Regions from separate parts of the Rhizobium brockwellii genome, predicted to be linked through region 3. Evidence: riboswitches for the same ligand, from Rfam matches in the RefSeq annotation. Region 3 holds a riboswitch; each other region holds the start of a gene.
What was found. A riboswitch is a leader RNA that binds a small molecule or an ion and turns the genes downstream of it on or off. The one in region 3 is predicted to bind FMN.
Positions count from the first base shown of each region.

Region 1: it holds a riboswitch for FMN, as region 3 does, so the genes downstream of both, ribN (riboflavin transporter RibN) here and RLCC275e_RS13515 (6,7-dimethyl-8-ribityllumazine synthase) in region 3, are expected to answer to the same signal.
Region 2: it holds a riboswitch for FMN, as region 3 does, so the genes downstream of both, ribB (3,4-dihydroxy-2-butanone-4-phosphate synthase) here and RLCC275e_RS13515 (6,7-dimethyl-8-ribityllumazine synthase) in region 3, are expected to answer to the same signal.

Region 1 covers NZ_CP053439.1:1,328,313-1,337,943, forward strand. The annotation lists gene RLCC275e_RS06715 (GGDEF domain-containing protein) at 1-447, opposite strand, end outside; gene clpP (ATP-dependent Clp endopeptidase proteolytic subunit ClpP) at 739-1,368, shown strand; gene clpX (ATP-dependent Clp protease ATP-binding subunit ClpX) at 1,672-2,949, shown strand; gene lon (endopeptidase La) at 3,351-5,768, shown strand; gene hupB (DNA-binding protein HupB) at 5,975-6,250, shown strand; FMN riboswitch at 6,373-6,527, shown strand; gene ribN (riboflavin transporter RibN) at 6,612-7,520, shown strand; gene RLCC275e_RS06745 (esterase-like activity of phytase family protein) at 7,604-9,631, shown strand, end outside.
Region 2 covers NZ_CP053439.1:2,286,048-2,295,678, forward strand. The annotation lists gene RLCC275e_RS11425 (FGGY-family carbohydrate kinase) at 1-34, opposite strand, end outside; gene RLCC275e_RS11430 (transketolase family protein) at 102-1,058, opposite strand; gene RLCC275e_RS11435 (transketolase) at 1,058-1,867, opposite strand; gene RLCC275e_RS11440 (ABC transporter permease) at 2,074-3,054, shown strand; gene RLCC275e_RS11445 (sugar ABC transporter substrate-binding protein) at 3,172-4,101, shown strand; gene RLCC275e_RS11450 (sugar ABC transporter ATP-binding protein) at 4,130-5,608, shown strand; gene RLCC275e_RS11455 (SDR family oxidoreductase) at 5,631-6,419, shown strand; gene RLCC275e_RS11460 (glucose 1-dehydrogenase) at 6,690-7,472, shown strand; FMN riboswitch at 7,666-7,816, shown strand; gene ribB (3,4-dihydroxy-2-butanone-4-phosphate synthase) at 7,943-8,578, shown strand; gene RLCC275e_RS11470 (SDR family oxidoreductase) at 8,665-9,432, opposite strand.
Region 3 covers NZ_CP053439.1:2,694,565-2,704,195, forward strand. The annotation lists gene RLCC275e_RS13485 (MFS transporter) at 1-970, opposite strand, end outside; gene RLCC275e_RS13490 (winged helix-turn-helix domain-containing protein) at 967-1,611, opposite strand; gene RLCC275e_RS13495 (adenylate/guanylate cyclase domain-containing protein) at 1,685-2,803, opposite strand; gene RLCC275e_RS13500 (hypothetical protein) at 3,008-3,232, shown strand; gene RLCC275e_RS13505 (GCG_CRPN prefix-to-repeats domain-containing protein) at 3,348-3,653, opposite strand; gene RLCC275e_RS13510 (SRPBCC family protein) at 3,783-4,229, opposite strand; FMN riboswitch at 4,472-4,614, shown strand; gene RLCC275e_RS13515 (6,7-dimethyl-8-ribityllumazine synthase) at 4,693-5,127, shown strand; gene RLCC275e_RS13520 (VOC family protein) at 5,306-5,995, shown strand; gene RLCC275e_RS13525 (LysR family transcriptional regulator) at 6,283-7,167, opposite strand; gene ampC (class C beta-lactamase) at 7,294-8,451, shown strand; gene RLCC275e_RS13535 (DUF1194 domain-containing protein) at 8,576-9,352, opposite strand; partial or broken gene RLCC275e_RS13540 (RidA family protein) at 9,511-9,631, shown strand, end outside.

The sequences.
Region 1 (9,631 bases), 1.4 Mb from region 3:
CAGTGCCCACCATTCGATCCGCTTGCGGTCGAGCGCCAGAAAACCCGCCACCCAGGCGCTCTGGCCGAGCAGGGCGATGGCATTGCCCGCTTCTATGGAAAGCACGTTGGGGATTTCGCCGCGCAGCGCGACCATCGCAAAGCCAATGCCGGTCAAGAGGAAGCCCAGGCCCCAATAGAGATAGGCCTCGTTCCTGACGTTGTGGCGCCAGGCGACGAACAGCACCAAAGCAAGCGTCATGGCCTCGGAACACCAGATGGCGAGACCTGTAGCGATATTGAACACGGCAGCAACCCCTTGTCTGTCGGTTCGCATCCTTGCCGAGGAAGCTCGCCACTTCCTTAATGCTGCTGCGCTGCGGCATTGTTTTAGGCCGATATCTGCCGGTAGGCTTTCCGTCGGGTAAACGTGTATAAGCACAGTCGAATGGAGTAAGCCTTCCTTCATCCTGTCATGGAGAAAAGCCGGGGGGGACCGCGCCAGGGTCTCGCCGTTAACAGGCGTTTGAGGGAAAGAGGCTACCAGGAGCCGAAGCTCCAATGCATGTCGCCCGGAAGTGTGCAGCGGTTCTGGGTAACGACATGTTCGAAAAGAAGGAGCTTAGCCGCCTTGCCCCGCCTTCTTAACGTTATCCTCATGCGTGTCTTGAAGAGGAGGCCCGGGACACTCTATGTAGGGGTAAGATATTTTTTCTTTGATTCCCGGCGCCGGCCGGCGAGACGTTGACAAAGGACGCACATGAGAAACCCAGTCGATACCGCAATGGCCCTCGTTCCGATGGTCGTGGAACAGACCAACCGCGGTGAACGCTCCTACGACATCTATTCCCGCCTGTTGAAGGAACGCATCATCTTCCTGACAGGTGCTGTCGAGGACCATATGGCGACGCTCGTCTGCGCCCAGCTGCTCTTCCTCGAGGCCGAAAACCCGAAGAAGGAAATCGCCCTCTACATCAATTCGCCCGGTGGCGTCGTCACCGCCGGCATGGCGATCTACGATACGATGCAGTTCATCAAGCCCGCGGTTTCGACGCTCTGCATTGGCCAGGCCGCGTCCATGGGCTCGCTGCTGCTGGCGGCCGGCCACAAGGACATGCGCTTTGCCACGCCGAATTCCCGCATCATGGTGCATCAGCCATCGGGCGGCTTCCAGGGCCAGGCTTCGGACATCGAGCGTCATGCCCGCGACATCCTCAAGATGAAGCGCCGCCTGAACGAGGTCTACGTCAAGCACACTGGCCGCACCTACGAGGAAGTTGAAAAAACGCTCGATCGTGACCATTTCATGGATGCGGACGAAGCCCAGAGCTGGGGCGTGATCGACAAGGTTCTGACGTCGCGCCTCGAAATGGAAGGCGAACAGGCCTAGTAATTAATAGGGATGGTGTTTTCCTCGCCACAGTTCTATCCCATTTGTGATTGAACAAGGGCTTTCATCCGGCGACGAAGACGCTAATAGTAGCTATTAATGCTATGTTGAATTTTTATGACATAGCATTCGGCATTCGAAGGGGAGTTCGTTGCCGCCGGGACCAGGACATGATTGGTTGGGCCCGGTTCGTAGCCCCTGAAGGCCTTCTCGGCAAAGGCTCCGGAAACGGAGTGCCGCCAGGAGCTGATAGAGTGGACCGCGATTTCGCCTTGAAATGCGGCGTGCTGGAAGGAAAGTGATATGAGCAAGGTCAGCGGCAGCAACGGCGGCGACTCCAAGAACACTCTTTATTGTTCGTTCTGCGGAAAGAGCCAGCACGAAGTCCGGAAACTGATTGCCGGACCGACCGTCTTCATCTGCGATGAATGCGTCGAATTGTGCATGGACATCATCCGCGAGGAGAACAAGTCCTCGATGGTCAAGTCCCGCGACGGCGTTCCGACGCCCCAGGACATCATCAAGGTCCTCGACGAATACGTCATCGGCCAGCGGCAGGCGAAGAAGATCCTGTCGGTTGCCGTTCACAACCATTACAAGCGCCTGGCGCACGCCTCCAAGAACGGCGAAGTCGAGCTGGCGAAGTCGAACATCATGCTCGTCGGCCCGACCGGCTGCGGCAAGACCTATCTTGCTCAGACGCTCGCCCGCATCATCGACGTTCCCTTCACCATGGCCGACGCGACGACGCTGACCGAGGCCGGTTATGTCGGCGAGGATGTCGAAAACATCATCCTGAAGCTGCTGCAGTCGGCCGACTACAACGTCGAGCGTGCGCAACGCGGCATCGTCTACATCGACGAAGTCGACAAGATTTCGCGCAAGTCCGACAACCCGTCTATCACCCGTGACGTCTCGGGCGAGGGCGTGCAGCAGGCGCTGCTGAAGATCATGGAAGGCACGGTCGCTTCCGTTCCGCCGCAGGGCGGACGCAAGCACCCGCAGCAGGAATTCCTGCAGGTCGACACGACGAACATCCTGTTCATCTGCGGCGGCGCTTTTGCCGGCCTCGACAAGATTATCTCTGCCCGTGGCGAGAAGACTTCGATCGGCTTTGGCGCTAGCGTCAAGTCGCAGGATGACCGCCGCGTCGGCGAGGTCCTGCGCGAACTGGAGCCGGAAGACCTGGTCAAGTTCGGCCTCATCCCTGAGTTCATCGGCCGTCTGCCGGTTCTGGCGACGCTCGAGGACCTCGATGAGGACGCGCTGATCCAGATCCTGTCCGAGCCGAAGAATGCGCTGATCAAGCAGTATCAGCGCCTGTTCGAGATGGAAGATGTGGAACTGAATTTCCACGAGGACGCTCTTCGCGAAATCGCCCGCAAGGCGATCGTGCGCAAGACCGGCGCTCGCGGCCTTCGCTCGATCATGGAGAAGATCCTGCTCGACACGATGTTCGAACTGCCGACGCTGGAAGGCGTGCGCGAGGTCGTCATCTCCGAGGAAGTGGTGCGCGGTTCGGCCCGTCCGCTTTACATCTATGCCGATCGCCAGGAAGAAAAGGCCAACGCTTCGGCGTGAGCTTGGGCTTTCGTGTGATTATTTTGGGGGCTTGCCATTGGCAGGCCCCTTTCTATTTGAAAAACCATGCGAAGCGCTGTTAGTATTTGCCGGTGGGAACCGAAATTGCCTTTGCCGATGTTGCGCAAGGGATCGTGCTTGGCAATGATGCAATGATCCGTAAGCCTGTTGCTGGCGTTTGCATTTTAGCCGAGTCGGAAGTGGTAAGCGCCGGTCCAGCCACGCGCTTCATAGTGTTGGCGTTCCGTTGTAATAAAGCTGTCACATCCGAGGGACGCGGGCGTTAGCGTGGCTTGAAAAGCGTAGTCAGAACCTCCACTTGTAGCAACAAGTGAGATTGCCGGCCGGTCCCAAGCGGCCGTGCAGAGAGCCCGGCAACGGGACGATGGAAAGGACATAAAATGACGAAGAAAACGTCTGTAGCGAGCAGCATTGCCTACCCTGTTCTGCCCCTGCGCGACATCGTGGTTTTCCCGCATATGATCGTGCCGCTGTTCGTCGGACGGGAAAAGTCGATCCGTGCGCTCGAAGAGGTCATGGGTTCCGACAAACAGATCATGCTGGTGACGCAGATCAACGCCAGCGACGACGATCCGGATCCTTCCGCGATCCACAATGTCGGCACCGTGGCGAACGTGCTGCAGCTCTTGAAGCTGCCCGACGGCACCGTGAAGGTTCTGGTCGAAGGCCGCGCCCGCGCCGAAATCGACACCTATACCAGCCGCGAGGATTTCTATGAGGCGCTCGGCCACGTGCTCGAGGAGCCGCATGACGATCCGGTCGAGCTGGAAGCCCTGTCGCGTTCGGTCGTCTCCGAATTCGAGAGCTACGTGAAGCTCAACAAGAAGATTTCGCCCGAAGTGGTCGGCGCCGCCAGCCAGATCGATGATTATTCCAAGCTCGCCGATACGGTCGCTTCGCATCTGTCGATCAAGATCACCGAGAAGCAGGAGATGCTGGAGACCACCAGCGTCAAGCAGCGCCTCGAAAAGGCCCTCGGCTTCATGGAAGGCGAGATCTCGGTCCTGCAGGTCGAAAAGCGCATCCGCTCGCGCGTCAAGCGCCAGATGGAGAAGACCCAGCGCGAATACTACCTCAATGAACAGATGAAGGCGATCCAGAAGGAACTCGGCGACGGCGAGGAAGGCCGCGACGAGATGAGCGAACTGGAAGAGCGCATCTCCAAGACCAAGCTGTCCAAGGAGGCCCGTGAAAAGGCCGATGCGGAGCTGAAGAAGCTGCGCCAGATGAGCCCGATGTCGGCGGAAGCCACCGTCGTGCGCAATTATCTGGACTGGCTGCTCGGCATTCCCTGGGGCAAGAAGTCGAAGATCAAGGCCGATCTCAACAATGCCGAGAAGATCCTCGAAGCCGATCACTTCGGTCTCGACAAGGTCAAGGAGCGCATCGTCGAATATCTGGCCGTGCAGGCCCGCGCGACCAAAATCAAGGGCCCGATCCTCTGCCTCGTCGGCCCTCCGGGCGTCGGCAAGACCTCGCTCGCCCAGTCGATCGCCAAGGCGACCGGCCGTGAGTATGTCCGTATGGCGCTTGGCGGCGTTCGTGACGAAGCCGAAATCCGCGGTCACCGCCGCACCTATATCGGCTCGATGCCCGGCAAGGTCATCCAGTCGATGAAGAAGGCGAAGAAGTCCAACCCGCTGTTCTTGCTCGATGAAATCGACAAGCTCGGCCAGGACTATCGCGGCGATCCGTCTTCGGCTCTGCTCGAAGTGCTCGATCCGGCGCAGAACATGACATTCATGGATCACTATCTGGAAGTCGAATACGACCTGTCGGATGTGATGTTCATCACGACGGCGAATACGCTGAACATTCCAGCGCCTCTCATGGACCGCATGGAGATCATCCGTATCGCCGGCTACACCGAGGATGAAAAGCGCGAAATCGCCAAGCGGCACCTGTTGCCGAAGGCCATCAGGGAACATGCGTTGCAGCCGGAAGAATTCTCGGTCAGCGACGACGCCCTGATGTCGATCAGCCAGCAGTACACCCGCGAAGCCGGCGTCCGCAACTTCGAACGCGAATTGATGAAACTCGCCCGCAAGGCGGTCACCGAGATCATCAAGGGCAAGACGAAGGCCGTTCACGTGACGGCTGCCAACATCTCCGACTATCTGGGCGTCCCGCGCTTCCGCCATGGCGAAGCAGAGGGCGAGGATCAGGTCGGCGTCGTGACCGGTCTTGCCTGGACGGAAGTCGGTGGCGAGCTGCTGACCATCGAAGGCGTGATGATGCCGGGCAAGGGCCGCATGACGGTCACCGGCAATCTGAAGGAAGTCATGAAGGAATCGATCTCGGCAGCGGCCTCCTATGTCCGCTCGCGCGCTGTCGACTTCGGCATCGAGCCGCCGCGCTTCGACAAGAGCGACATCCACGTGCACGTGCCGGAAGGCGCAACCCCGAAGGATGGTCCCTCGGCCGGCGTTGCCATGGCAACCGCGATCGTCTCGATCATGACCGGCATCCCTGTGGACAGGCATGTGGCCATGACCGGTGAAATCACCCTTCGTGGCCGTGTGCTGCCGATCGGCGGTCTCAAGGAAAAGCTGCTCGCAGCGCTTCGCGGCGGCATCAAGAAGGTGCTGATTCCAGAGGAAAACGCCAAGGACCTGGCGGAGATTCCGGATAACGTGAAGAACAACATGGAGATCATCCCGGTATCCCGCATGGGCGAGGTGATCAAGCATGCGCTGATCCGGCGGCCGGAGCCGATCGAATGGGATGGCACTGTGGAAACGCCGGTCATCACATCGGTCGAAGGCCTCGATGAGACAGGCGCAACCATAGCGCATTGAGTGGCCTTTGCCACATTTATGCCCAATTGGCCCAAAACACGGAAAAAGGCTGGCGGAAACGCCAGCCTTTTTTGTGAAAACGTCATGTAGACGCTTGCTTTTCCTTGATTTGCAGGGCTTTTGGGTTTTCGGCGGGCCTGATGAAACCTATTCTGCGCCTAGCTTACTTTTGAGTCGTTTCATACCATTTAGAAAGGGGTGGAAACATGAACAAGAATGAACTCGTGTCCGCAGTAGCCGAAAAGGCAGGACTGACGAAGTCTGACGCGGCTTCCGCTGTTGACGCGGTTTTCGACGTTGTCCAGGCTGAACTCAAGAACAAGGGCGACATTCGCCTTGCGGGTTTCGGCAGCTTCACCGTTTCTCATCGTGCCGCAACGAAGGGCCGTAACCCGTCGACGGGCGCTGAAGTCGACATTCCGGCTCGCAACGTGCCGAAATTCACGCCCGGCAAGGGCCTGAAGGACGCCGTCAACGGTTGATCTGAGATTATCCACCAGCCGGAAACGAGACCGGCTGTGCAGGATTTGAGAGGGGTTCGGCTTTGCCGAACCCCTTTTGTTTAGGCGGATCTTGCCGTCGCCGGGGCTTTGATCTACGACAGTTCTGTTCTCAGGGCGGGGTGAAACTCCCCACCGGCGGTAAGGGTTTCGGCCTGAGCCCGCGAGCGCCTTCTTTCGCGCCGATGCGGAGGAGGGGTCAGCAGATCCGGTGTGATTCCGGAGCCGACGGTTAAAGTCCGGATGGAAGAGAATGAGTGTTCGGTCGTGCGAAGGGCGGGGTCCGCCGTGTCGCTCGTGTCCGTGCCTCATGCGTCCTGATTTATGTTGGTCCCTGTTATGGATGAAAGACATGAATCAGACTTCCCTTGCCGTCGAGCCGTCCCGCGCCGTTGTCGGTGCCATCTGGATGGTCCTTGCCGGCATTGCCTTTTCGCTTCTCAACGTCGTCACCCAATGGCTGACGATGAAGCTTGCCTTTCCCTCGGCGTCGGCAGCCTTCTGGCAATATGGCTTCGCCTTCCTGTTTTCGCTGCCGTTCCTGAAGAGGCTCGGCATTGCGGCGATGCGCACGCACTATCCCTGGCGTCACCTCGCGCGCGTCGCGCTTGCCGCGCTCGGCGTCGAGGCTTGGGTCGCCGGCCTTGCCGCGGTGCCGATCTGGCAGGCGATCGCACTGGTGATGACCTCGCCCTTCTTCATCATTCTGGGCGCCCGGCTTTTCCTCGGTGAGCGCGTCGGCCCGGCCCGCTGGGCTGCGACGGCGGCGGGCTTCACCGGAGCGATGATCATTTTGCAGCCATGGTCTGATGGTTTTGGCTGGGCGGCTCTCTTGCCTGTGCTTTCGGCGCTGCTGTGGGGCGCCTCGTCGCTGATCACCAAGAGCCTGACGGGCATCGAACGACCGGAGACGATCACCGTCTGGCTGCTCGTTCTGCTGACGCCGATAAATGGCGGGCTGGCGCTCGCGGCAGGTTTTGCAGTGCCGACGGGTGCAACCCTTGCCCTGTTCCTGCTGGCGGGGCTGCTGACCGCTGCAGCGCAGTATTTCCTGACGCTTGCCTATGCCGCAGCGGATGCCGCCTACGTCCAGCCGTTCGACGATCTGAAGCTGCCGTTGAACGTGCTGGCCGGTTGGCTGTTCTTTGGTTATGCGCCGGCGGGTTACCTGTGGTTGGGAGCGGCTCTCATCCTGTCTGCTTCGCTGTTCATCATGCGAAACGAGATGCGCCGGGAGCGCAAACCAGCCTGACATGATCTGGCGCAAAATGCCGAATCTGTCATGCCTCTGTCATGCCGCTCGCGCAGAAAACTCATGTTTCGAATGTTCGACACATGGGGGACTTCATGACAATTTCATCGCGCAAGGCAGCGCTCGCTGCCGTGCTTCTCGCGTCCGTCGCCTTTCCGGCTGCGGCCGAGCCGGTTTTCAACCGCATCGCGTCCTTCCCGGTCGCAGAGAACCTGCCTGTTGATAAGGACAAGCTTTCGGTGAGCTCCGCCGAAATCATCACCGCGACCGACGACGGCAACACGCTGATCTATAGCGACAGCCCGCTCGGCGCGATCGGCTTCATCGACATTACTGATGCCAAGGCTCCGAAGGCCGGCGGCGCGGTGATGATGGACGGCGAGCCGACATCAGTCACCTCGAGCGCCGGCAAGGCGCTCGTTGCCGTCAACACCTCCGAAAGCAAGGCGAAGCCCTCGGGTCGTCTGGCGATCGTCGACGTGGCGACCAAGAAGATCGAGAACAGCTGCGATCTCGGCGGCCAGCCGGATTCGATCGCCCTCAACAAGGACAAGACGATCGGCGCCATCGCAATCGAAAACGAGCGCGACGAAGACGTCAATGACGGCAAGATCCCACAAATGCCGGTCGGCGACCTCGTCGTCTTCCAGGTCAAGAACGGCACCGTCGATTGCGGCACTATCAAGCATGTGGCGCTGACCGGGCTTGCCGGCGTCGCCCCTGAAGATCCGGAGCCTGAATTCGTCGCCTTCAACGGCCTGAACGAGATTGCCCTGACACTGCAGGAAAACAATGAGATCGTCATCATCGACGCCAACACGGCTGAAGTGAAGACGCATTTCTCCGCCGGCAGCGTCGATCTCATGGGTATCGACACCAAGCGTGACGGCGCCCTGAAATTCTCAGGCGAAGCCAAGGGCGTGCTGCGCGAACCGGACGCCGTGAAGTGGCTGGACGACAACCGCCTGGTCGTCGCCAATGAAGGCGACTACCAGGGCGGCTCGCGCGGCTTCACCATCTTCGACAAGACGGGTAAGCTTCTCTACGAATCGGGCGCATCCTTCGAACGCGCCGTCGCCCATATCGGCCACTATCCGGAAAGCCGCTCGGGATCGAAGGGCGTCGAGCCGGAAGGCCTCGAAGCCGCCAAGTTCGGCGACGACAAGTATTTCTTCCTGCTCGCCGAGCGCGCCTCGGTCGTCGGCGTTTTCAAGGATACCGGCGCCGATCCCGAACTCGTCCAGCTGCTGCCATCAGGCATTTCGCCGGAAGGCGCGATCGCCATTCCCGCCCGCAATCTCTTTGCGACCGCCAACGAGCTCGACCTCGGCAAGGATGGCGGCGCGCGCTCGCATGTGATGATCTACGAGCGCTCGGAAGGCGAAAAGGCCTATCCGCAGATCGTTTCCGCCGAGAAGGACGGTAATCCGATCGGCTTTGCAGCCCTTTCGGGTCTCGCCGCCGTTCCAGGCAAGCCGGGCATGCTCTACGCCGTCAGCGACAGCGTTCTGGGTTCGCAGCCGACGATCTACACGATCGATGCCAGCAAGAAGCCGGCCGTCATCACCGACGCCCTCGTCGTCAAGCGTGACGGCGCCCCGGCCCAGAAGCTCGACATTGAAGGCATCGCGGCTGCCGCCGACGGCTCCTTCTGGCTCGCCTCGGAAGGTTACAGCGAGCGTCTTGTCCCGCACGCCCTCTACAACGTCAATGCCAAGGGCGACATCAAGGCCGAGATCGCCCTGCCGAAGGAGCTCGTCGCCAACGAAATCCGCTACGGCTTCGAAGGCGTGACCATTGTCGGCACCGGCGACGATGCAACGCTGTGGATGGCGGTCCAGCGTGAGTGGAGCGATGACGAGAAGGGCTTCGTCAAGCTCGTCTCCTATAATCCGAAGAAGAAGGAATGGGGTGCTGTGCGCTATCCGCTCGACAAGACAGAAAGCGGCTGGGTCGGCCTGTCGGAAATTTCCGCCCAGGGCGACAGCGTCTACATCATCGAGCGCGACAACCTTGTCGGTGACGCCGCCAGGCTGAAGAAGCTCTACAAGGTCGCGATTTCGGAGCTGAAGCCGGCCAAGCTCGGCGGCGAGCTGCCGGTCGTCAAGAAG
Region 2 (9,631 bases), 410 kb from region 3:
TCGTGCCCTGGTCAATGGCCAGAATTGCCCGCATTCTATCCTCCCAGATCAGACGGCAGCCGGGACGACAGAAAGCGTCCGGGCTGATCACGTGATCCCAGTTACTTGCGCCTGATCAGCGACTGCGCCGCGTCGGCGATTGCGGACGGCGCCATCCCGAATTCGTCGAGCAGGAATTCTGCAGAACCGGTCGGAGCGTAGACGCCGGGAACTCCGAGACGTTTCATCGGGACCGGAGCATTGTCGACCACCACTTCGGCTACCGCGGAACCGAGCCCGCCAAAAATCGAATGCTCTTCGGCTGTGACGATCGCTCCGGTTTCCTTCGCCGCGGCGATGATGGCGTCCTCGTCGATCGGACGAACCGTTGCAAGGTTGAGCACTCTGGCGTTGATGCCGCGTTCTGCGAGAATCTCGGCAGCCTTTAGGATTCGATGAGTCAAAGTGCCGTTTGCAATAAGGGTGAGGTCGGAACCCTGGCGAAGGAGGTTTGCCTTGCCAAGTTCGAACTTGTGACCCTCCGGAAGGAGATCAGGCACACCGACGCGAGACAGCCGCAGGAAACAGGGGCCGTTATAGGCCGCGGCCCATTCAACCGCAGCAGCTGTTTCGATGCGGTCACAAGGCGCAATGACCGGAAGATTGGGCAGAACCCGCGTCCAGGCGAAGTCCTCGATCGAGTGATGGGTCGGGCCGAGTTCGCCATACGCCATTCCAGAAGAAATGCCGACCAGCTTGACGTTGGCATTCGAATACGAAATATCGGCCTTGATCTGCTCCAGCGACCGTCCCGTAAGAAACGGAGCGGCGGCGCACACGAACGGAAGGCGTCCGCCATTGGCGAGGCCTGCTCCAACCCCCACCATGTTCTGTTCGGCGATACCGACATTGACGAGGCGCTCTCCAAACTTCGCCTTGAAGCCGCCGAGCTTGGAGGAACCCACGGAGTCGTTGCAGACGGCAACGATCGTTTCGTTTTCGGCTGCCAGCCGCTCAAGCGTAGAGGCGAATGCGTCGCGGCAATCGTAGAGCTTGGGTGCGTTTATTGGCGCGTTCATTACAGTGCCTCCGACAATTCTGCCAATGCGATTTCGTATTGTTCCTTGCTCGGTACCTTGTGGTGCCAGTCGACTCGGTCTTGCATGAACGAGATTCCATGCCCCTTGTTGGTGTGGGCCACGATGCAATGCGGTCTCGATCCCCGGTGTTCGAGGGCTGAAACGACTTCGCTCATATTGTTCCCATTGATCTCGGTGACTTCCCAATCGAAAGCTTCAAGCTTCGGACGAAGCGGGGCGAGATCGTTGGTTTCCGCCAGGGCGGCGCCCTGCTGGAACCTGTTGTGGTCGATCACCAGCGTCAGGTTATCGAGCTTGAACTGCGCGGCCGCCATGATCGCTTCCCAGTTTGAGCCCTCCTGCATCTCACCGTCGCCGGTGACGACATAGGTGTGATATTTCGCGCCAGAGAGCTTGGCGGCTTTTGCCATTCCTATGGCGACTGGAAGACCGTGGCCGAGCGGCCCGGTATTCGTTTCGACGCCAGGAACCTTGTTGCAATTTGGATGCCCGTTCAGCCTCGAATGCGGCTGCAAGAAGGTGGAAATCTCTTCCTCCGGGATGAAGCCGCGTTTTGCGAGCGTCACATACAGAGCGCATGCAGTATGTCCCTTCGAAAGAACGAACCTGTCGCGGTCGGGGTGCTTCGGCTGATCGGGCCAAACATTCAGCACACGAAAATAGAGGGCAGTCAAAATGTCGATGACCGACATCTCCCCGCCAATATGGCCGGCGCCCGCTTCAAAGACCGCCTGGAGATCGCGCAATCGGATCTCGCGAGCGACCCGCTCGAGTTCTGTCGTATTCATGGATTCCTCTCATGCATAAATATTCAGTTATCAATATTTTTGCACAAGACGCCGATTAGTCAAGCCCTTTAAGCAATGCGTCGGCAGTTGCAAGTCTATCAAATCCTATTGACAGCCCGGAGGCAACTTGTTAATGAATTTTCCAGCATTAGTGAATATTTATTCGTCTAGTGAATTAGCGAATAGCCTAGGCATAGGGAGGAACAATGGTGGCGCTCGATATCAATGAACACGGGCTTTCGTCCAGCGCCTGGTTGAGCAAGCTCAAGGGCGCCACCGGCCCACTCGTGGGGCTGCTCGCGCTTTGCGTCTTTCTGAGCCTTAGCACCGACACGTTTCTTTCGGTTCGGAACGGCCTCAACATCCTCGATCAGATCACTGTCCTCGGCATCATGGCCGTCGGTATGACCTTTGTCATTCTGATCGGCGGCATCGATCTCTCCGTCGGCTCGGCACTCGCTCTTGCGATGATGGTCATGGGCTGGACTGCGAATGTCGCCGGCCTACCACTGCCGGTCGGGATCGCTTTTGCTCTGGTCGCAGCGGGCGTTTCGGGGCTGATCGTCGGACTTCTGGTGACGCAGTTCAGGGTTCCAGCGTTTATTGCCACTCTTGCGATGATGTCCGCGGCACGCGGCGTCGCAAATATGATCACGGACGGCCAGCAGATCGTGGGATTCCCCGACTGGTTCATGATGCTGGCAATCGATCGCCATTTCGGCGTGTTGACCGCCACTGTGTTTCTCATGCTTGCGGTTGTTCTTGCGGCCTGGCTTTTCCTGCACTTCCGGTCCGAAGGTCGCATGCTCTACGCGGTGGGAGGAAATCCGGAAGTCGCGCGCCTTGCGGGTATCAACGTCCCGCTCGTGACGATTGGCGTCTACGTCGCAAGTTCAGTCCTTGCGGGGCTCGCAGGCATCGTACTCGCCGCCAGGCTGGATTCCGTCCAGCCGTCCAGCGGTCTTGGCTATGAATTGGACACCATCGCAGCGGTCGTCATCGGCGGGACTTCGCTTTCGGGGGGCGCGGGCGGTATCGGAGGAACACTGATCGGCGTTCTTATCATCGGCGTCCTTCGCAACGGGCTCAATCTTCTCAACGTCTCGCCGTTCCTGCAGCAAGTGATCATCGGCATCGTCATCGTGCTCGCGGTCGGCGCGGAGACTATTCGTCGGCGTCGCGCCTGACGAACGAGGTCCGCCGCGTCGGCGGACCAGGAATTCCGCTCCAAGGGTTTGGGGCGGATCAATACCCCGAGGGGGAGGACATACCCGAGGGTTCCATCAAACAACGGAGGAAATACAATGAAAATAGCGCGCACCATGCTCGCATCTGCTGCCCTGCTCGGCCTCATGCTCGGCCCCGTACACGCGGCGGAACTGAAGAAGCTCGGCCTGGCCGTTGCCAACCTTCAGGCAAACTTCTTCAACCAGATCAAGCAATCGGTCGAGGCCGAAGCCAAGAAGCGCGGCATCGAAGTCATCACGGTCGACGCAAAGGGCGACGGGCCGACGCAGGTCAACCAGATCCAGGACCTCCTGACCCAGAAGATCGACGCGCTGATCTACATTCCGGCCGGTGCGGCGGCTGCGACCGTTCCGGTCAAGCTCGCGAAGAGCGCTGGTATTCCGGTCGTGAACGTTGACCGCAACGCCGAGGGAGCACCCGGCGATACCTTCCTTGCAACGGATTCCGTCGCGTCTGCCAAGGCCGTGTGCGACTACATTCTGAAGGAAGCCGGCGGCAAGGGGAAGATGGTCATCATCCACGGCCAGAAGGGCACGACGCCGGAAGTCGATCGCTCGAAGGGCTGCGCTGAATCTCTCAAGGCATATCCGGATGTCAAGGTTGTCGCCGAGCAGTTCTCGAACATCTGGAGCCAGGACGAAGGCTTCCAGATCATGCAGAATATGCTGCAGGCAAATCCGGACGTTTCGATCGTGTTCGCCCAAGCCGACGGCCTCGCCCTCGGCGCCGCGCAGGCGATCAAGGTCGCCAATCCTTCCCAGAAGATCGTGGTTGGCGGCTTCGATGGTGACACCGCAGCTCTCGAAGCGCTCAGCAAGGGCGTCTTCAACGTAACGGCGACCCAGCAGACGCAGAAGATGGGCCGCGACGCGGTTGAAAACGCCGCCAAGCTTGTCGCCGGAGAAAAGGTGCCACCGGTCCAGCTCCTGGATGCCACGCTGACAACCAAGGAAAACGTCGCAGGCTTCATCGCCAACCATCCGTAATGAAGTCGAGGTCTTGAGGAGGTGTGCCGTGACTGATCCAGTTCTTTCCCTGAGGGGCATATCCAAATGGTATGGGCCGCTCCAGGTTCTGAAGAATGTCAGCTTGGACGTTTATCCCGGCGAAGTGGTTGCACTTCTCGGTGAAAACGGCGCAGGCAAGTCAACGCTATCGGGCATTATCGCCGGGTCACGCACGCCGTCCGAAGGATCAATGACATGGCTGGGGCAGCCTTATGCCCCGGCCACCCCAAGGGAAGCGATCGACAAGGGCGTTGTCCTGATCCATCAGGAGCTGCAGCTTCTGCCGCAGCTGTCGATCGCGGAAAACGTCTTCATCGGACGTTGGCCGATGAAGAACGGCGCCGTCGACCGCGCCCAGATGGTTCGCCGGGCCCAGGACCAGCTCGCTCGCTTGAACCTTCACATACCCGCAACGCGGAAGGTCGCGGGCCTTTCCACGGCAAATCAGCAACTTATCGAGATCGCCAAGGCGCTGGCTCTCAACGCAAACCTCCTGATCCTCGATGAGCCGACAGCCGCCCTTGGCGGCGCGGAAACGGAAGCTCTCTTCGAACAGGTTCGGAAGCTTCGCTCACAAGGCGTCGGCATCGTCTACATTTCCCACCGCATGGAAGAGATCAAGCGAATAACCGACCGGATCGTCGTTCTTCGCGATGGCGAGCGCGTGCAGGAATTCTCCGACAGCGCGACACCGGTGCGAACGATCGTCGAGAGCATGGTCGGACGCCAGCTTGACCGCTTGTTCCCTGCCCTGCCGGTTCCGACTGACCATCCAGTACTCCAGGTGTCGGGGCTGTGCTCGCCGGACAACTCGTTCCGTGACGTTACCTTCGATGTGCGCGCCGGGGAAATTCTCGGAATCGCCGGACTGGTCGGCGCCGGCCGCACCGAACTTGTCCGCGCCATTTCGGGCGCGGACCCAATCAGTGCAGGTTCGATCAAGCTGGAAGGCGAAGAACTCAGGCTGCGCGATCCGGCGGATGCGATCTCCAAGGGCATCGTGATGGTCCCGGAAGACCGCAAGGAGCAAGGCCTGGTTGTCGGGCACCGGATCGGCGAGAACATCATCTACGCCAATCTCGACAAGCTGGGCGGGCGTTGGATTACGCCGAGCGTCAAGCGCTCGTTTGCGGAGAAGGCAGTGGCCAAGTTCGGCGTGAAAGGCCGTGCGGAGCAATATGCCTCCGACCTGTCGGGCGGCAACCAGCAGAAGGTTGTCATCGCGAAATGGCTGATGCGCGATCCCAAGGTCGTCGTACTCGACGAACCGACGAGAGGGATCGACGTCGGCGCCAGAGCGGGCATCTACGACATCATCGTCAATCTTGCCAAACGGGGCGTGGCGGTCATCGTCGTAAGCTCGGACCTGGAGGAAGTTCTCGGAGTCTCCAATCGCATTCTCGTGCTTGCACAAGGCAAACAGGCAGGCATTCTCAATCGTGACCAGGCAAATGACGTTTCGGTCATGGAGCTAGCCACCATCTAAACAGACAGAGAAAGGAAGAGCGGTGTCCGACATCACTCTGAACGCCCCGAAGCTTTTCGATCTCGGCGGCCAGGTTGCCATCGTTACCGGAGCTGGAAGCGGCATTGGGCAGCGCATTGCCATTGGCCTTGCGCAATGCGGCGCCGACGTGGCGCTGCTCGACCGCCGAACGGACGACGGATTGGCCAAGACGGCTGAACATATTCGCGCCGCCGGCCGCCGCTCGATCCAGATCGCGGCGGATGTCACGAGCAAATCTTCCCTTGGAGAGGCAATAGCACGGACCGAGGCCGATCTCGGCCCATTGACACTTGCAGTCAACGCGGCGGGCATCGCTAACGCGAACGCCGCGGAAGAGATGGAGGAGGACCAATATCAGACGTTGATGGATATCAACCTGAAGGGTGTCTTTCTTTCCTGCCAGGCCGAGGCTCGCGCCATGCTGAAGAATGGACGCGGCTCCATCGTCAATATCGCTTCCATGTCCGGCGTGATCGTAAACCGCGGGCTGAGCCAAGCGCACTATAACGCCTCCAAGGCAGGCGTCATCCATATGTCGAAGTCCATGGCGATGGAATGGGTCGACCGCGGCATTCGCGTCAACACCATCTCCCCCGGATACACGGCAACGCCTATGAACACCCGTCCCGAGATGGTTCATCAGACCAAGCTCTTCGAAGAGCAGACGCCAATGCAGCGAATGGCAGCGGTGGATGAGATGGTCGGTCCGGCGGTGTTCCTGCTGTCGAATGCGGCAAGTTTCGTGACCGGCGTCGATCTGCTCGTCGACGGCGGTTTCTGCTGCTGGTGATGCGATGAGAAAGCTCATTGCCGCCGCTGGAAAATGCACGGTCTCGCTTCCTCCCTGGCTGAGATCGAGGCGCTGAAGGGTAACGGGCATGACGGCGTGCGATATCGTCGTCTGCCCGCCCTTCACGCCGATCGAACGGACGGAGGGCTCGCGCGTCGTCGTCGGCGCTCAAGACTGCCTCAATTCGCGACAACCGGTTGAGCTCCAATAATGATCGGATGGCAGGTCGCACCCAGATTTGCTGTTCATCGACGGACACAAGGAAAGAGCATGAAACGCGTTGAGCAGAAGACTGTCGTTATTACCGGGGGTAGCCGCGGCATCGGAGCGGCAATCGCCAAACGCTTTGCGAAAGAAGGCGCCAATCTCGTCGTCTCGGCCAATGAGGACCTGGTCCACGGCGTCGCCGAACAGATCCGGGCCGAAGGCGGTAAGGCGATCTCCTTCATCGGCGATGTCACCGACAAGGCAAGCGTCACCGCCCTCTACGATGCCGCCGAGAAGGAATTCGGCTCGGTCGACGTTTCGATCCAGAATGCCGGCGTCATCACAATCGCCCGCGTCGAGGACCTGACCGAAAACGAGTGGGACAAGGTCATGGCCGTCAACACCAAGGGCGTCTTCCTCTGCGCCCAGGAGGCGATATCGAGAATGCGCAAGCACAAGCGCGGCGGCCGCATCATCAACACCGCTTCCGGCCAGGCGCGCGACGGCTTCATCTACACCCCGCATTATGCCGCCTCGAAAATGGGCGTCGTCGGCATCACCCAGAGCCTGGCCAAGGAAGTCGCGACAGAGAAGATCACCGTCAACGCCTTCTGCCCCGGCATCATCGAGACCGACATGTGGGCCTATAACGACCAGGCCTGGGGCAAGCTGCTCGGCAACTACGCCCCTGGCGAGCTGATGAAGGAATGGGTCGAGGGCATCCCGATGAAACGGGCCGGCTCCGGCGAAGACGTCGCCGGCCTGGTCACCTTCCTCGCCAGCGATGACGCCGCCTATATCACCGGCCAGACGATCAATGTCGACGGCGGCCTGATCATGTCCTGATGCAGGTCGCCCAAAACTGCGCAGCGGTTTTAGGACAACGACATACATGGAAAGATCAAACAACCAACGAAGCGCGGAAGGCGACACGGTCGTCGCCTCCGTGTGAACAGTGTGTCCATCGGCGTTAGGGCAGCTTTGCATTTTTGCCCGGTCAAGTGACCTTGCCATCCGCCTGTATTTGATCCTATCTTTGAAACGTTCTCAGGGCGGGGTGTAATTCCCCACCGGCGGTATCAGGAGCAATCCTGGAGCCCGCGAGCGCTTCCGGCACCTCCTGTCGGAAGGTCAGCAGATCCGGTGAGATGCCGGAGCCGACGGTATAGTCCGGATGGAAGAGGACAACACGGGCAGTCGCACTCCATCCCGGAGTCGGCTGACGTTTGTTCGCCCAAGGGCAGAAGGCACGCTCACGGATTGAGCTGAGCAGACCATGTCAGCCCGCTGACATAACCCTTGAAAGGCCAGACAGCATGACTATCGCAACAATCGAAGATGCCATATCAGCCGTTGCCAGCGGCAAGATGGTCGTCGTCGTCGACGACCAGAACCGGGAAAACGAAGGTGATATCGTGGTCGCGGCCGATGCCGTCACCCCGGAAACAATCGCCTTCATGATGACCCACGCCCGTGGACTCGTCTGCATCGCCATGCAATGCGAGCGCCTCGATGCACTCGATATTCCGCTGATGGTGCCCAACAACACGGAATCGCACAAAACTGCCTTCACGGTCTCGGTCGATTATCTCAAAGGCACGACGACGGGCATCTCGGCAGCCGATCGCGCCGCCACCGTCAGCGCCCTAGTCGACGATCGCGCAAAGCCCGCCGATTTCGCCCGCCCCGGCCACATCTTTCCGCTGCGCGCCAACCCCCGCGGCGTGCTCGGCCGCCCCGGCCACACCGAAGCCGCCGTCGATCTCGCCCGCCTCGCCGGAAGGATCCCAGCTGGCGTCATCTGCGAAGTCGCCAACGACGACGGAACCATGTCCCGTCTGCCCGAACTCACCCTCTTCGCCGAACGCCACAACCTCCCCCTCGTCACTATCGAGGACCTGGTCGCCTATCTCGACCGCCAAGCGGCAAAAGACATACGCGAAGTCGCCTGATCGATGCCTTTTTTGCGGCGGCATAGCCCGCTGCGACAAAGAACGACCCGCAACTATGGCTCTGACGGCACCTTCCCTTGCCGGTCCTATGTCCGGCTGATCGAAACCCCACCATCTGCCAGCATCGCCGTGCCGGTCACGAAGCTCGACATGTCGGAGGCGAGGAAAAGCGCCGCATTGGCGATCTCTTCGGGTTGCGCCATGCGTTTCAGCGCATGCAATCCCTCCACGAAGGCGAGCACTTCCGGCGTGGCATCAGGTGCGTTGGTGATGCTGGCGGGCGTGTCGGTGCCGCCGGGAAGCAGTGCGTTGACGCGGATCTTCTGTGCTCCGAGTTCGGCGGCGAGCACCTGCACGAAGCCGATCAGCCCCGCCTTGCTCGCCGCATAGGCGGCCATGCCAGGCATGCCGACGGTGTGGCCGACGAAAGTCGAGGTGAAGATCAGCGACCCGCCGCCTTTTCCCATCGCCGCCGACTGGTGCTTGGCGCCGAGGAAGGCGGCGGTGAGATTGGTCTCGATCGTCTCGCGCCAGCCCTCCACCGACAGCCCGGCGACCGGCCCCATCTCACCGAGGATGCCCGCATTGTTGAAGGCGATGTCGAGCCGGCCGAAACGCGAGACTGCCGTTTCGACGAGCCTTGCCTGCAGCGCCTCGTCCCTGACATCGCCTGATATGGCGACGGCCTGACCACTCTCCGCCTCGATTTCCGCAACAACGGCATCGAGCGCGTCCTGCCGCCGGCCGGTGACCACGAGCTTGGCGCCTTGCCGCGCAAAGAGTTTCGCCGCCGCGCGGCCGATGCCGGAGCTTGCGCCGGTGATGATTGCGATCTTGTCGTTGAGAAGTGTCATATCGATCTCTCCTTCGTTGTTGCGAGATCTGAGATGCTCAAACATCAGGCGATGCAGCCACCCGTTTCCCGCGCAGGAAGAGAAAAACGCCTATGGCCCGAACCGGCAGCACGACGGCGCGTCCTCATCGACGCCTTGATCGCGGCGTCGGGAATGTCGGAATTCACTTTATAAAACGGGGATTTGTCGGGACTTCCAC
Region 3 (9,631 bases):
TTGCCAGGGTGAGGAAGATGATGGGGAGTGGCGCATCCAGCGCAATAACGAGAAAGCGCGGAAATCCGGTCAGCAGGAAGGCCACGGTATAAACCATCAGGCGCGGCATCCGCTCGCCGATCGCAGCGGCAATCGCAGCACCTGCGATCGAGGCGCCGGTGAAGGCCGAAAACATCGCCCCCAGCAATTCCGGGCCATGGCCTGAACTCTGCGTCCAGACGGGCAGCAACACCGCGTGATAGGCCTGGTCCAGCAGGTTGGTGGTCGCCACCATGATGACGATGCTGACGAGCACCGCGTCGCCGCGCAGAAAGCGCCAGCCTTCCCTGAGATCGCCGAGATAGGAGGACATCCCGCCCGACCGGGCCTCGGGCAGGCCGCGCGGCTCGGAGACGCGCCGCAATCCGGGGATGCCTACGCCCACAATCAGCGCAGCGGCGGCAAAGGTGACGGCATTGACCACCAGCGCCTGGCCCGGGCCGATAAGGCCGATCAGCGCGCCGGCACCGGCCGCACCCGCCGTCGAGGCCAGCCGCTCGATGGCGCCAACGAGGCCGGTCACCCGCTCGAGCGGCACGGCCGCCAATTCGGCAATATCGGGCACCATCGCCTGCTTGGCAGCATCGGATGGACCGCGCAGCACACCCATGGCAAAGACAACAGGCAGTAGCAGCGGCATATCAAGCAGGCCGAGCCAATCGAGGAGCGGTACCAGCATCACCACGGCCACCGAGGCGGTGTCGCAGACGACCGCGATGCGCCTGGGGCCGACGCGGTCGATCAACGGTCCACTGAGCGCCTTGGCGGCGACATAAGGCAGCATTTCCATCATTGCCGCCAGCCCGGTTAAAACGGGGCTGCCCGTCGTGCTCAGCACCAACCAGGGGATAGCGATGGTGGACAGCCGCGTGCCGGAAAGCGAAAGCGTCTCGGCCGCGGCAAGCGCCAGGAATGGCCCACCCCTTATCATGGCTTGCCATCCCCTTCGCTGTGCGGGAGCCGGCCCGGATAGGCAAAGGCGTGCAGCATGATCGAGAAGGGAACCATATCCGAGGATGCCAGCTCCCCCAAAGGCGGAGCCACCCGCATCGCTTCGAGAATGATATCGGTCAGCCGCCTGGTCAGAGCTTCGGCCTGTTCCGCCGTCATCGGGATGATGATGTCGCTGGCCGTACTCGCCTTGCGCCACTCCGCCGGCAGCTCGGCATATTCCTCCAGCGCCTGCTGCATCTGGCCGACCTGCAGAGAGAGTATTGCCTGGTTGAAGGCGAGATCGAGATCCAACGCTTCGCCGTCGGCCTCGCTTGCCGGCACCGAGGTGAGCTCGTGGCTGGCGCGCCACCAACGGTCGCGCCGCGAAGCATGGGGCGCTTCCTCGATGAAGCCGTATTGGGCAAGCTGGCGCAGGTGATAGCTGGTCGCGCCGCTATTTAAGCCTAGCCGCACGGCCAGCTGCGTCGCCGTGGCGGGTCCATCGAGCCTGAGCATGCCGAGCATGCGCAGCCGGACAGGATGCGTCAGCGCCTTCAGCGCGGTCGGATCGGGCACGACGCGGCTGAGGGTGCGGGGTGTGGCGACGGATTGAACAGGCTGCGGGCGCGGATTTTTCATGCCGGCAGCCTACTATTGCAAAGATATCTTTGCAAAGATTTCTTTGCATAAATGCGAGCACCCTGCCCGCGGCTCAATCCTCCGGCAGGGTGAAGACCGCACAAGGTTGGGCGATGCCGCGCAATAGATGTTCTCCGAGCGGGATCAGGGTCGTCGCCGTATTCGCCGCCACCGCGCCCGAGATCAGAACGCTTCGGCCGAGCGGCTTACACAGCCCTTCCAGCCGGCTGACCAGATTGACGGCGGGGCCGATGGCGGTGAAGTCCAACCGGTCTGCAGCACCAATATTCCCCCACAGGATCTCGCCGAAATGCAATGCTGCGCCGAAGGGCAGCGGCGCCAGCCCCTGCGCTTGGCGCACCTGGTCGAGATGAACCATGCCGGCACGGCTGGCGGCGACCGCGCGCAGTGCGGCCTCGCAGGCCTCGCGATCCCCTCGGGCAGAGTCGCCCTCGCCCGACGTAACCGTGACCGGAAAGATCGCCAGCACACCGTCGCCGATGAACTTCAGCACCTCGCCCCCGAAGGCATGCACGGCGCCTGCGACACGGTCGAACCAAGCGTCCAATGCCGTGATCATGACGTGAGGCTCGGTCACTTCGGAGAGCGCGGTGAAGTCGCGCAGATCGGCGCAGAGAAGGGCTGCGCGGATGGTCTCGCCGGTGCCGCGGGCAAGGGCGCCGGCCTGCACCCGGGCGGCACTGCGCCGGCCGAGATAGGCTTCAAGCAGCGCGGCCCGCGCCTCCCGCGCCGCCAAAGCGGCGAGCGGGGCTGCGGAAAAACGCGCGACTTCGCGCAGCAGGCCAGCCTGGACCCGGCCGAATGCGCTGCTCCCTGCCCCGTTTGCAACCCCCGCCCAGCCGAGCAGCGGGCTGTCCAATGCCTGATTATCCTGCGCAGGCCCGATCCTGGCTTCCCATACCGGCCCGAGCCCGGCCAGCCACTCGCGCCCGGCCTCGCTCTGCGGCGCCGCGGCAAAGGCCAAAGCCTCGATGACAGCACCGGTCTCGGCCCGCCACAGCCAGGTACGCCGCGCAATGATCGGATGCTGCACCGAAAGCGTCAGCGCGCCGCCGGAAATCGGCAGGCCATCGGCCAGCAACCGGCGCCCGAGCTCGGCCAGAAACCGTTCGGGACCAGGCAAGGCCCCGGCCTCGTCAACCAGCCAGGCAAGGGGGGATGGCAGATCCATAGCTTAACATCGCACGCTCACCGGGGCGGCCGCAAGGACATCCCGGAGTGACCGCTTGCGGTCATCCCCGGGCTCGGAAAAAGACGTCCACTCCCCTGTCGAAAAACCATGCGCCGCGGTGGAAAACAAAAAATAAACACTTTAAACTTGCGCGACTTTGATTCCATTATAGGGCCATTCGTCATCGTGTGATTGAGGGGTACGATGGGCACGATATTCTGGCCGAAAGATCCGCTGGATGGGAATGACATGACGCTGCTGACGTCGATCCTTCGGCGATGGTGCGAAAGGTATCAGGTCGAGCTGACGGCGGAGGAGAGCAGCCGCAAGGCGAAGGAACTCGTCGAATGGTTCGAATTCGGTGTCAAGGATCCCGTCGAACTAGAGGAATTGATCGACGACAAGCACTGCCTCGTCAGCAGGATCTGACCCTCTCGAGCAAATCGCAAGAACGCTGGCTGTCAGCGTCAGCGAAGCCGTTTCATGAGAAAAGGCCGGGCAAAAATCGCTCCGGCCTTCGTCCATTTGCATCTAAGCGAGACCCTTAGTCATCCCGCCAACGACGGTCGCGATCCCAACGCCGCTCATGGCGCCAGCGCGGCCCATCCCAATCGCGGTGACGCCGCTCCCAGCCCCAGCGGGGCGGACCACCGTAGAAAGCGACCGGCGGCGGGCGTCTCCAGCTTCGCCGGCATTCGCCCCAGCGCGTCAGATGCCATCCGCGACCGCAGGCGTAGTCGACCTTTGTGACATTGCTCTGGACATTGATTGTCCCCATCGGCATCGCCTCCGCGGTACCGATCGAGAGGCTGCCAGCGAGCAAGGCAGCCGCGATAGAAAGTGCCTTCATCGAGAACTCCATTTCAATCCAGCCGCCCACACCTTATGGCCGCCAAATTGAACTGGAGATGAACTGCGCGTTCATGTTTGCGGGGAAAAAGAAGCGCTTCAGAGACGCACGGTTGCCCGCAAAAATTGTTCATGTCCGGCCGTAAAAAGCGTCGGGACCCGGATCACGCCCGCCGGCGACCTCGGTCAGGCGCCCGAGGTAATGCGCCCAGCCTTCCGCATGGCCGGCGCATTGATCGGCGCTGGGCAGGCCGCTATGGGTGAGCCGCAGCAGCGTTCCGCCCCCCTGCTCGATCAGATCGATCTCGACCAGGCTCGACCCTGGCGGCACCACTTCGCTGCCGTCCCAGCCGAAGCTGTAAGCAAGGCGATGAACCGGCACCACCTCACGAAACGAGCCGCGCGCAAAGCGGGCGCCGGTGACGTTGACGAGATAGAGCCCGCCGGGCTGCGGCTCGACCTGCGCTTCCGTTCCCATCCAGCGCAGGATCTTCTCCGGATCGATCATCAGCGCAAACACTGCGGCCGGCGGCGCCGCGATATGCGCCTCGCGGTGAACGACGAAAGATTCTGGCATCACTCTCTCCCATGGTTGTCACGGCCCCGCCCAGGCGGAGACAGCGCGTCCTGTCTTGTCGTGCTTCTGACGTGGATGCCCTCACCGAGAGCATGTAGGCGCAAGCTCCTCGTCCGCAAGAGGGATTGTCCGTCGCCATCGACGAACGAACGGAATCGCCGCTCTTAGGGAGCCCTGATCCAGCTCCGGCCGCGAAAGCATTTCGACCTATTGCCAGCCCGCCGCCTTCCCCCTATTGTCCGCGCCGTTCTCAGGGCGGGGTGCAAGTCCCTACCGGCGGTATGCAATTCTGATTGCGAGCCCGCGAGCGCCTTCTTAGGAAGGGTCAGCAGATCAGGTGAGATGCCTGAGCCGACGGTCATAGTCCGGATGAAAGAGAACGTGCGTTCCTGCCGCCCTTGCGGCTGTCGGGGACGTTCGTGATCGCCTTGGGTGATGTGTCTGTTCGCCAAAGGAGATTACCATGACACCCACCCGCTATGCCTTCGTCAAAGCCAGTTGGCACGCTGACATCGTCGACCGCGCCCTTGATGGCTTCTACCAGCTCGTTCCGCCCGAGCAGGTCGACGTGTTCGATGTTCCCGGCGCATTCGAGATGCCGCTGCTGTCCCGCGATCTTGCGGCAACCGGACGTTACGGCGCCGTCGTTGCCGCCGCCTTCGTCGTCGACGGCGGAATCTACCGCCACGAATTCGTCGCCCAGGCCGTCGTCGATGGGCTGATGCGCGCCGGCATGGATACCGGCGTACCGGTACTGTCGGTGTCGCTGACGCCGCATCAGTATCAGGAAACCGAGCACCACAAGCAAATCTACCGCGCACATTTCGTCGAGAAAGGCCGTGAAGCGGCAAAGGCAGCTCTGACGATCGGCAAAACCCGCGCCGCTCTTGCCGCGTAGTCTCAGCGGTTCGACGAACAGAAGACGGCGGGAACAGTCCCGCCGCTTCGATAAAAATCTGCCAATACCAGCCAAATCGGACAGAATAATTGATTCGACGGCCTCACCGCGCTGTGGTCCACTGGTCGGCGACATGTATCGCCATTCTTAACGCATCCAAAACGCCAAGGAGCTGAAGATGAGCAATGCCATGCGCAGTGACCCCCCCATTGAGACCCCGAGAACACAGCCCGTCGACACCAAGCTCGAGGTGGTCGTCATCCCTGTTTCCGATGTCGACCGCGCCAAGCGCTTTTACGACGGGCTGGGCTGGCGGCTCGACGCCGACTTCGCCAATGATGCCGATTTTCGGGTGATCCAGTTTACGCCGCCCGGCTCCGGCTGCGCGATCATCTTCGGCAAGAACGTCACGGCCGCCGCCCCCGGCTCCGCACAGGGCCTCTACCTCGTCGTCTCCGACATCGAGGCCGCCCGCCGTGATCTCATCGCCCGCGGCGTCGAGGTCAGCGAAGTCTTCCATGATGCAGCCGGCGTCTATGCCGGCAAGGACGAACCCTATCTGTTCGGGCGGCTGCGGATTGCCGGTCGCGATCCCGATCACCGCAGCTACCGCTCTTTCGCCTCCTTCAAGGATCCCGACGGCAACGGTTGGCTGTTCCAGGAAGTGACCACGCGCCTGCCGGGACGCATCGACGGCGACGGGACGACATTCACGACCTCGACCGATCTCGCTTCAGCCATGCGCCGTGCGGCGACCGCCCACGGTGAACACGAGAAGCGAAACGGCGGCAAACACGACGACAACTGGCCGGACTGGTACGCCGAATACATGGTCAGCGAACAGGCCGGCAAGCAGCTGCCTCTATAGGCGGTGACATCCTCTGAGAAGTAAGGGAACTTCGGTATGGCGCCCGCCATACCGAAACACTTTATCGTGTCTTCGCCTCATCAATCTCACCGGTCTCCTTGCCGGCGTCAGTCCCCCGCCATCTCGCTGTTGCAGTCAACCGATTATCTCGTCGGCCATATCGCCCGGACGTCAGATACGAGTCCGCCTCGCGCTTCGCCATCCGCTTCCAGAAACATTTCGGCTTCGTGCCGGCCCCATCCACCGCGGCGCGGTCCGAAGTCGGATATTGGGTGCGCCGGAAGCCGTCATTGCGATGCGGGAGACATCTGCGACGTTATCCAATCGGAAAATGTGAGCATGGCTGCAGTTGGCGGCTTCGATTGCAGCCGGGTTAGCCAGTAGCTCCCCAACGATATGGTCGTAGGAAAAGGCTGTTTTATAGCTCCCGATGACAGATGTCTGGAAAACATCGACGGCGGCGCCAAGGCGATCCCCAGTCCTTGCAGGGCCGCCTCCATCATGGCAAGGGAAGAGTCGAATACGATACCCGCATTTATCTGCGCCGCCGGCGGAACGCTCGCTGCCGCAAACCAGGTGCTCCACTCGTCCGCCCTATAGCTCCGCAAAAGCGTCGCCTCGACCAGGTCTGAAGGCGACCTTAAACGCTCGGCCAATTTGGGCGTACACAGAGGAGAGAGCGGAGCCTCGAACAGGCGCAGCGCTTCTGTGCCATGCCAGGAGCCACTGCCGAAGCGAATGGCAAAGTCCAGTCCCTCGGCGGCGATATCGACGCGATTATTGTTTGTCGAAACGCGCACATCGATGAACGGGTGCTGCTGTTGAAAATCCGAAAGCCTTGGCAACAACCAGCCGACGGCAAACGTTCCCACCACGCCCAGGAACAGCAATTCCCGAACCTGCCCGGCTTCAATCCGGTCCAGCGTGATCGCCATCTGATCGAAGGAATTGGTCAAGGTTGGCAAAAGGGCTTCGCCTTCTGCGGTGATTTTCAAGCCTCTTGGGAGGCGCTGAAAAAGCGCAGCCCCCAATCGCTTCTCCAGGCTTTTGACCTGCTGGCTTACGGCGGCTTGGGTAACGCAAAGCTCGATCGCGGCCCGGGTGAAGCTGAGATGTCTCGCCGATGCTTCGAAGGCCCTCAAGCCATTTAAGGGGAGGAATTGTCGAACCATCTTAGCCCTAGATTTTCTTGGATCTCCTCCGAGATATCATCGTTTGCTGCCGCAAAACAGTGCCATTAAATGCCGTCCTCATGCGCCTTAGCGCTGCTGATGAAGCTGCTTTCAGAGGATGAAGAAATGAAGCGTGATTGGATAGGAATTCTATCGGCCGCATTGGTCTCGACATGCATTTCCACAAGTGGCTTTGCAGCTGACGAACTGAAACTGAAAACCATCTCGGACGCCACGATAAAACCAATCATGGACAAATACGGCATTCCGGGCATTGCCGTTGCCATCACCGCTGACGGACAGAACCACATCTTCAACTACGGCGTCGAATCGAAGGACACCAACAGGCCCGTCACCCCGGCGACCATGTTCGAACTGGGATCGATCAGCAAAACGTTTACAGTCACCCTCACCTCCTACGCGGATGTCACCGGCCGACTTTCGCTGTCGGACAAGGCGAGCAAATATCTTCCGTCGTTGAAGGGAAGGCCCTTCGGCGATGTCGTGCTGATGAATTTGGGCACGCACACGGCTGGCGGATTTCCGCTGCAAGTTCCCGATGAAGTAAAAACCGAAAAGCAGCTGATGGAGTATTTCGCAAGCTGGAAACCATCATATGCCGCCGGAACGCACCGAACATACGCCAATCCAAGCATCGGCGCGCTCGGATATATAACGGCAAAAAGCATGGGCAAAGATTTCGCAGCTCTTATGGAAGACCAGTTGTTTCCCTCCCTTGGATTGAAAAGCACGTTTATCGATGTGCCGAAATCGCGAATGGCCGACTATGCCCAAGGCTACAAGCGAAGCGGTGAGCCGGCTCGGATGACACCCGCCATTCTTTCGTCCGAGGCCTATGGAGTGAAATCCACAGCCGGCGACATGATCCGGTTCATCGACGCGAACATGGGTCTGGTCGAACTGGACGAGAAGCTCCAGCAGGCGATCACGAACACGCACACGGGATACTTCGATGTCGGCGCGATGACCCAAGACCTTATTTGGGAGCAATATTCCTATCCCGCGACGCCGGCGACGCTGATGGACAACAATTCCAGCGCGATGCTGAAGACCACTCCCGTCAAGCAACTGATGCCCGCAATGGAACCGCGCGACGATGTATGGATCAATAAGACCGGCTCAACGAATGGTTTCGGCGCCTATGTCGCATTCATCCCGGAAGAGCGAGTTGGCATCGTCATCTTGGCCAATAAAAACTATCCCAACGAGGATCGCGTCTCTGCCGCTTACCAAATACTGACTGATATAACTACGGCGCGCTGACCCGGTAGAGCATGATGCCGAAAAGTGTGCGCGGTTTTCGGACGACATCATGCTCTGACTCTGCAATTCAGGACAGGATTTGAGATTTTAGGCTGACCCGGCCTAAAATCATCCTGTTCTGGCATCAGCGGTCGAAGATGTCCCGCCACTGCTTCTCCCCGATCAGGCAGTCAGTGCCCGCCTCAGCGCCAGCGATCTTCTGCACCGTCGCCGGCAGGCTTAGGTCGCTGATCTCCAGCACCAGCTTGCGGCGCACGGCAACGGCGAAATCCTCGATCTTGCGGACCGGCAGCACGAAGGCGCCGGGGCCGCCGATCACGCAATCCGCATAATATTTGTCGAGCCCGTTCGGCGCATCGGAGGGCCGCAGCATGATGGCGAGGCCGTTGATGATCATGCCGGCTTCCACCGCCTTGTCGCGGGCGGGAGTGACGGGATCGCCGGAATTGTTCGGCCCGTCGCCGGAAACATCGATCACCTGTCGCCTCGACGGAAAAGGACTGGAAACGATCATACTGGCGCCCTGAGCGATCGCGGTGGAGATCGATGTGCGCCGCTGGGTGGCAATTGGCCTTGCTTCGAGCTTGTCGGCAAACGCGATCGCATCCTCTTCCGTCTCGATCACCTGCCAGTCGATGACGGAATCCTGGACGACATAGCCTGCCCATTCGAAATAGCTGATGGCGATGCGGCCGGTCAGCCCGCCCTTCACCGCGTCGATGAATTCCTTGTGCTTGAGCGCCTCGACATAACCCTCGCGCTGGATGCCGATCTCCTCGAAATCCATCGACCGCGAGGTGTCGACGGCAAGCACGAGGGTCACATCAACCTCGCTTCCGCCCGCCTGCGCGGCCGGGGTAAGGCCTGTAAGACCCATAAGCACCGCAAGTGTCGTCAGCATTGGTCATCCAATCCCTGCGCCATCCAAGCCAGCAAACTCTAACACAGCTTGGCCGACGCAGGATGCTCGCCCGCGCGCACGGCTTCAATTTTCGGTGATGGAATCGGAAGCCTTCAATGCAAAGGAAGCCATAGGGTGTCCTTCAATGCTTTCAGCGCGTCTATATCGCCACCGAAGGCGATTTCCGCGACCACCCAAAGGTTGCGGACGAAGCATCCGAAATGCTGCTTGCGGTCTTCGGCGAGGAGAAGCTCTCCGGCCGCGTCGCGCTCGGCGTCG